2 regions of the Arthrobacter sp. K41 genome follow, and region 1 is predicted to be linked to the other one. Evidence: riboswitches for the same ligand, from Rfam matches in the RefSeq annotation. Region 1 holds a riboswitch; the other holds the start of a gene.

The links. A riboswitch is a leader RNA that binds a small molecule or an ion and turns the genes downstream of it on or off. The one in region 1 is predicted to bind glycine.
Region 2: linked by a shared signal. The riboswitch ahead of gcvP (aminomethyl-transferring glycine dehydrogenase) and the one ahead of gcvP (aminomethyl-transferring glycine dehydrogenase) in region 1 are both predicted to bind glycine.

The regions. Positions count from the first base shown of each region.
Region 1 is NZ_JBNHEW010000006.1:155,754-159,153, reverse strand. Features, by position in the region: gene gcvP (aminomethyl-transferring glycine dehydrogenase) at 1-1,971, opposite strand, end outside; glycine riboswitch at 2,024-2,130, opposite strand; glycine riboswitch at 2,132-2,229, opposite strand; gene AC5RTE_RS14955 (DoxX family protein) at 2,401-2,964, opposite strand; gene AC5RTE_RS14950 (hypothetical protein) at 3,011-3,166, shown strand; gene AC5RTE_RS14945 (dihydrolipoyl dehydrogenase family protein) at 3,213-3,400, shown strand, end outside.
Region 2 is NZ_JBNHEW010000011.1:2,996-6,395, reverse strand. Features, by position in the region: gene AC5RTE_RS17005 (MFS transporter) at 1-934, opposite strand, end outside; gene AC5RTE_RS17000 (TetR/AcrR family transcriptional regulator) at 1,000-1,539, shown strand; glycine riboswitch at 1,629-1,727, shown strand; gene gcvP (aminomethyl-transferring glycine dehydrogenase) at 1,907-3,400, shown strand, end outside.

The DNA.
Region 1 (3,400 bases):
GACCTCGCGAACATCGGAATCGTATACGCCGTGGGTGGACGGGTAGGTGATCATGATGGCCGAGAGGACGTCCCTGTGGGCCTCAATCATGGCTTCCAGGTCGGCGTGGTCAATGGTGCCGTCGGCTGCGGTGGCCACCACAACCACCTTCATGCCGGCGAGGACGGCGGAAGCGGCGTTGGTGCCGTGGGCCGACGCCGGGATCAGGCAGACGTTGCGCTGGGCCTCGCCACGGGAGTGGTGGTAGCCGCGGATGGCCAGCAAGCCCGCGAGCTCACCCTGGGAGCCGGCGTTCGGCTGGATGGACACCTGGTCGTACCCGGTGATCTCCGCAAGATCCGCTTCAAGCCCGGAAATCAGCTCACGCCAGCCCTCGGTCTGGGAATCCGGAGCGAACGGGTGGATGGAGGCGAACTCCGGCCAGGAGATAGCTTCCATCTCGGCCGTGGCGTTCAGCTTCATGGTGCAGGAGCCCAGCGGGATCATGGTGCGGTCCAGCGCCAGGTCCCGGTCCGAAAGACGGCGGATGTAACGCAGCAGCTGTGTTTCAGAGCGGTGGGTGTTGAACACCGGGTGCTGCAGGTAGGTGGAGGTGCGCAGCACCGGTTCGGGCAGTTCGAACCCGGACGCCTCCACGACCGGACCGGCGCCAAAGGCGACAACAACCGCGGAGAGGACCTCCGGCGTCGTGGTTTCATCGACTGACACGCCAACTGTGTCCGCATCGATGAGGCGCAGGTTGATGCCGCGGGCTTCGGCGGCGGTGATCACCTTGGCGGCTTTGCCGGGCACGCGGACGGTGACGGTGTCGAAGAAGCTCTCGGACACCAGTTCGCGGCCGGCAATCTTCAGCGTGGTGGCCAGGGCGCGGGCGTTGTTGTGGACGGTTTCGGCGATGGCCTTCAGTCCGTCGGGGCCGTGGTAGACGGCGTAGAACGATGAAACGATAGCCAGAAGCGCCTGCGCGGTGCAGATGTTGGAGGTGGCCTTCTCGCGGCGGATGTGTTGCTCGCGGGTCTGGAGGGCCAGGCGGTAGGCGGGGACACCGGCGTCGTCCTTGGAAACGCCCACGATGCGGCCCGGAAGGGTGCGCTCCATGCCCTGGCGGACGGCCATGTAGGCGGCGTGCGGGCCGCCGAAGAACAGCGGGACGCCCAGGCGCTGGGTGGAGCCGACGGCGATGTCCGCGCCCTGCTCGCCCGGCGGGGTGATGAGGGTGAGGGCCAGGAGGTCGGCGGCGACGGTGACCAGCGCGCCGCGGTCTTTCGCCTCGGCGATGACGGCGGACTGGTCCCAGACGCGGCCGGAGACGCCGGGCTGCTGGAGGACCAGGCCGTTGATGTCGCCGTCGGGCAGGCCGTCCGCGAGATCGGCGATTTCCACTTCGAACCCGAGGGCCTCCGCGCGGCCCAGCACAATGGCGATGGTCTGCGGGAGGAGGTCGGCGTCCAGGACAGTCTTGCCGTCCTTGGCCGTCTTGGACTTGTTGGCCCTACGCATCAGGAGGACTGCTTCGGCCACGGCGGTGGCTTCGTCGAGGAGGGAGGCGTTGGCCACCGGGAGTGCGGTGAGGTCCTGGACCATGGTCTGGAAGTTCAGCAGCGCCTCGAGCCGGCCCTGGGAGATCTCGGGCTGGTACGGCGTGTAGGCGGTGTACCAGGCGGGTGCTTCGAGGATGTTGCGGCGGATCACCGGCGGGGTCACGGTGTCGTAGTAGCCCTGGCCGATCATCTGCACGGCCATCTTGTTCTTGCCCGCAAGCTTGCGGAGCTCGGCGAGGACCTGGACTTCGCTCAGGGCGCTTTCGAGGGTGAGCGGCGTGTCCTGGCGGATGGAATCGGGGACCGCACTGTCAACGAGGCCATCAACGCTGTCGTAGCCAACGGCCTTGAGCATGGTGTCGATGTCGGACTGGCGGCGCGCGCCGATATGGCGGTCTGCGAAGGTGGTAGGGGACGAATGAACCGTCATGAGAGGAACTCCATAATTCAGGTGGCGCCTAAGCTCCACGTTGATTCGGGTTCCTCCCCGCTCTGTATCGGACCTGAGAGTTTTGCGTTGCCCTGCGTTTTGCAGAGCGCCACTTGCACCGTCGGTGAGCCCGGTTGCCCGGACTGCTTTCCAGAGTTGCCTTGCCGCGGCGGTACGTGGGCCTGAGAGATTCCTGGGGAGGATTTGCTCCTACGGCGCCTGCAGAACGTACCGGCAGGACTCTCCCGCCGCAGATCATCAGCACATGCCACTGTTCGGTGACACGGCTCACACGTTACCGTGTTAGGGAGCGGGATGCAAAATTACCGTCCGATGGTTCGGGAATTCTGCCCCTTACCCGGCCGCCCATCGCAAGTGGACGACGGCGGGATGTGCCCGCCGTCGACAGTCGCGGCGCGCCGGCTTCCCTCAGCCTTCTTCCGGCGGGGTGGCTACAGCCGGCACCTGCGCGTCGGCTGCCAGGGCTTTGCGCCGGCGGTAAATCTGGATGCCCATGGCTGCGGGGATCACAGCCAGAGCGGTGGCGCGCATCCAGGGCCGGTCCAGCACGTGACCGGTTAGGGCGTCCAGGGAAAAGGGGCCGGAACCACCGATAGTGAACGCCACTGCCGCCAAACCCAGCACCGCCGGGTACTCCAGGCCGCCCTCAGTGGCAAAAAAGCCGTTCGGCGCGTGAACGCTTGCAGCCACACCCATCGTGGTTGCAGCGGCGGCGCCGGCGGCAGGGGTAGCCAGGCCCAGGGCCAAGGCAACACCTGCTCCAGCTTCACCTACACCGGCGAGGATTGCGCTGGGTTTTGCGGGACGGAAACCCATGGCGTGCATGCCCTTGCTGGTACCTTCGAGCCCTCCCCCGCCGAACCACCCAAAGAGTTTTTGGGATCCGTGAGCAATAAGAACACCTCCAAGCGCAACCCGGAAAAGGCTTTGCGCCGCGGCTGCTGCCTCAGGACTGGTTGTTACGTGGCTCATCAGACTCCTCCTTGGGTTGGCTGTGCCGGTGCTGTACCTTGCCATTTTGACGCAGAAAGCCACCACTGCACCCCTCCAATTTTCTGCGAAGAAGTTCCTGCTCCTTGGAGTGCGTTCTTCTGCCGAGCACGTGACCCGCCCAGAAGGCCAGGACAAGCAGATCGACGACGGCGAGCGCCAGGCCGATCTGCGTTCCCCCTGACGAAGTGCGTGCCGCATGGGGCAGGATGGGTGCCAAGGGAGGCGTTATGGATTTTGATGTCCTGGTAGTCGGAGCCGGACCGGCGGGCATGGCTGCCGCAACACGGGCAGCGGAGCTCGGTGCGCGTACCGCCGTTGTTGAGCGTGCCCGGCTGGGCGGCACTTGCGTGAACTCAGGTTGCGTGCCCACGCGGGTGCTGGCGAAGACTGCGCGGTTGTACAGGGAAGTGCGCAC
Region 2 (3,400 bases), on a different contig from region 1:
GGAGCTGAAGGTGCTGGGCCAGGAAGAGGATGAAACCGTTGAAGGAGAACAGCGCCAGGACATTGGCGGTGATGGCCATGCTGAACACGCGGTTGCGGAACAATGACATGTCCAGCAGCGGGCACTCGAGCCGCTGTTGCCGGCGGACAAAAACGGTACCCATTACCAGGCCGAAGGCCGTACTCCCCATTGCCAGTGCGCCGAAACCTTCAGTGGCGGTTTCCTTGATGCCGTAGACCACCGGAACCATGGTGAGCAGCGAGAGCAGGATGCTCGGCACATCCACCCTTCCAGGCGCCGGATCCCGGGATTCAGGGATAAACGCCGGGCCGAAAACCAGCAAAGGGATCATGATGGGCACAGCGACCAGCAGGACCGCTCCCCACCAGAACTGCTCAACCAGCCACCCGCCAAAAATAGGCCCGAGCGCCGCGCCTCCGGAGAAGCCCGCAGCCCAAATGGCGATGGCCAGCCGCCGGCGGTTCGGGTCCACGAAGATGTTGCGGATCAAGGACAGGGTGGAGGGCATCAGCATTGCCCCGAAAAAGCCCAGCGCGGCCCGTCCGGCTATCAGCCAGCCGGCGTCGGGTGCGAAGGCGGTTACTGCTGATACTGCCGCGAAACCAATGCTGCCGGTAATGAGCAGCCGGCGGCGTCCGATCCTGTCGCCGAGGCTTCCCATTGCCACCAGCAGCCCGGCCAGCACCAGCGGGTAGGCGTCCACAATCCATAGGAGTTCCACTCCCGTGGTGCCCAGCGCACTGGCTATGGCGGGCAGCGCGAAGGTCAGCGCCGTATTGTCCACGGCAACCAAAAGAACCGGAAACATCAGGAGGGCCAGTGCGAGCCAATCGCGGCTGCCGCCGTTCGCAGAACCGGCGCGCCGCACGGTGGTGGCGGTGATGTTCGATGGGGAAGCAGTGGAAGACATCATCCTGGAACTATACCGTCCGGACGGTACAGTTAAGAAACGGGCCGCGACAATGCATGATGGAAGCCATGCCCCGAAAACCTGTAGCGCGAGACGCTGTCCTGGACGCCTTCGAAGAACTCCTGATTGACGTGGGCGAAAGGGCAGCCACCTTGGAGGCGGTGGCCAAGCGGGCCGGTGTTTCCAAAGGCGGCCTGCTGTACCACTTTCCCAACAAGGACGCCCTGATCACCGCCACCTTGGAACGGCTGGACCGGCTCGCAGGGGAAGATTTCGCTGTCATGGCGGCCGCGCCGGAGGGGGCGGCGGCGTACTTCATCCGGTCCTCGCTCTGGTCTGACACCCCTATGGACCGTTCCTTTGTGGCCGCAACGCGCCTGGCTGAGGTAGCCCATGAAGATGCCCGGCGCCGCTTTGCCGCCATCCAGCAGCAATGGCTGGACCTCATCGGCAAGGACGTTGGCGCGCCGATGGCAAAAGCAGTGCTGTACATGGGGGACGGGCTGTACTTCAACGCCATGTGGGAAAGCGGGCCATCGGGAAACCCCGCTGACAGGCAGGCGGAGGTGGACGAACTCCTTGCCGCCGTCCACCGGCTGAGGGGTTAGCCGGTATTTGCTCCTGCGCCCGGGGCGTAGGAGAATTGGCCATGTGCGGGCCGTGACCGGCCGCAAGAAAAAACAAAATGAATAGCCTTTGATCTGCGGCGGGAGAGTTCTGCCGGAAGGTACTGGCAGGCGCCGTAGGAGCAATACCTCCCCAGGAATCTCACAGGCCCATGTACCGCCGCGGCGAGGCAACTCTGGAAAGCAGCAGGCTGTCCGCAGAGGCATCCGGAATTTGGATACCAGGACTGCTGTGCTCACCGACGGTGCAAGCGGGCAGGCGGAAGCCGGCGTCGCGGAAACTCTCAGGTCCAATACAGAGCGGGGAGGGACCCGAATCGATGCGGCATACCCTGACGCCGCCATAACCATGGAGTTCCTCGTGACTGTATCCTCGGCCTCCGCCACTGCCGCCACCGCAGGCCACGCTTCTTCAGCTGCGGCCGCCGCTTTCGTTGACCGGCACATCGGCGCCCGCCGGGAAGACGACGTCGCCACTATGCTCAAGGCCATTGGCTACGACACCGTGGACGCGCTGGTTGACACCGCCGTCCCCAAGGACATCCGGCAGGACACTGCACTGGAACTGGCAGGCGCGCTCAGCGAGGTGGAGGCGCTGGCTGAACTGCGAATGCTCGCAGCCAAAAACAAGACCGCCGTGCAGATGATCGGCCAGGGGTACTACGACACCGTGACGCCCCCGGTGATCCGCCGCAACATCCTTGAGGGCCCGGCCTGGTACACCGCCTACACGCCCTACCAGCCCGAGATTTCCCAGGGCCGCCTGGAGGCGCTGCTGAACTTCCAGACCATGGTCCAGGACCTGGTGGGCCTGCCGATCGCGAACGCTTCCCTGCTGGACGAAGCAACCGCGGTGGCCGAGGCCGTCCTGATGATGCGCAGGGCAAATAAGAATACAGAAGCCCGCGACGGCAAGACGGTGTTGGATGCCGACTGCCTGCCGCAGACCATCGCCATCGTCAGGGGCCGCGCCGAGGCGCTGGGTTTTGAGGTTGAGGTCGCAGACCTCTCCAAGGGCCTGCCCGACGGCGTCATCAACGGTGTGGTGCTCCAGCAGCCCGGTGCTTCCGGCCGGGTCTTCGACCACACCGCCGTGATCGCCGACGCCAAGGAGCGCGGTGCCCTGGTGACAGTGGCGGCCGACCTGCTCGCCCTGACCCTCATCACGCCTCCGGGGGAGCAGGGCGCGGACATCGCCGTCGGCTCTGCCCAGCGCTTCGGCGTCCCGCTGTTCTACGGCGGACCGCACGCCGCCTACATGGCCGTGCAGAAAGGCCTGGAGCGTTCCATGCCCGGCCGCCTGGTGGGTGTTTCCAAGGATTCCGCCGGGGTTCCTGCCTACCGCCTGGCCCTGCAGACCCGCGAGCAGCATATCCGCCGCGAGAAGGCCACCTCCAACATCTGCACCGCCCAGGCGCTGCTGGCCATTGTGGCCTCGATGTACGCCGTCTACCACGGCCCGGAGGGACTGAAGGCGATCGCCCGGTCCGCCCACGCGCACGCCAGGATCCTCGCCGCTTCCCTTGAAGGCGCCGGCTTTGAGGTGCTGCACAGGAGCTTCTTCGACACCGTCACCGTCTCCGCGCCCGGCAAGGCTGCGGGCATCGTGGCTGCCGCCGAGGCCAAGGGCATCAACCTGCGCAGTATCGACGCGGACACGGTGGGCTTCTCCACCGATGAGACCACGACGCCGGATGTCGTCGACGGCGTCCTGGCCGCCTTCGGTGCCCCGCCGGCAGAGGTGACAGGAGCGTTTGTCCTGGACGCCGCCGTCGAGCGCTCCTCGGACTTCCTGCAGCATCCGGTGTTCAACACCTACCGCTCGGAGACGCAGCTGCTGCGT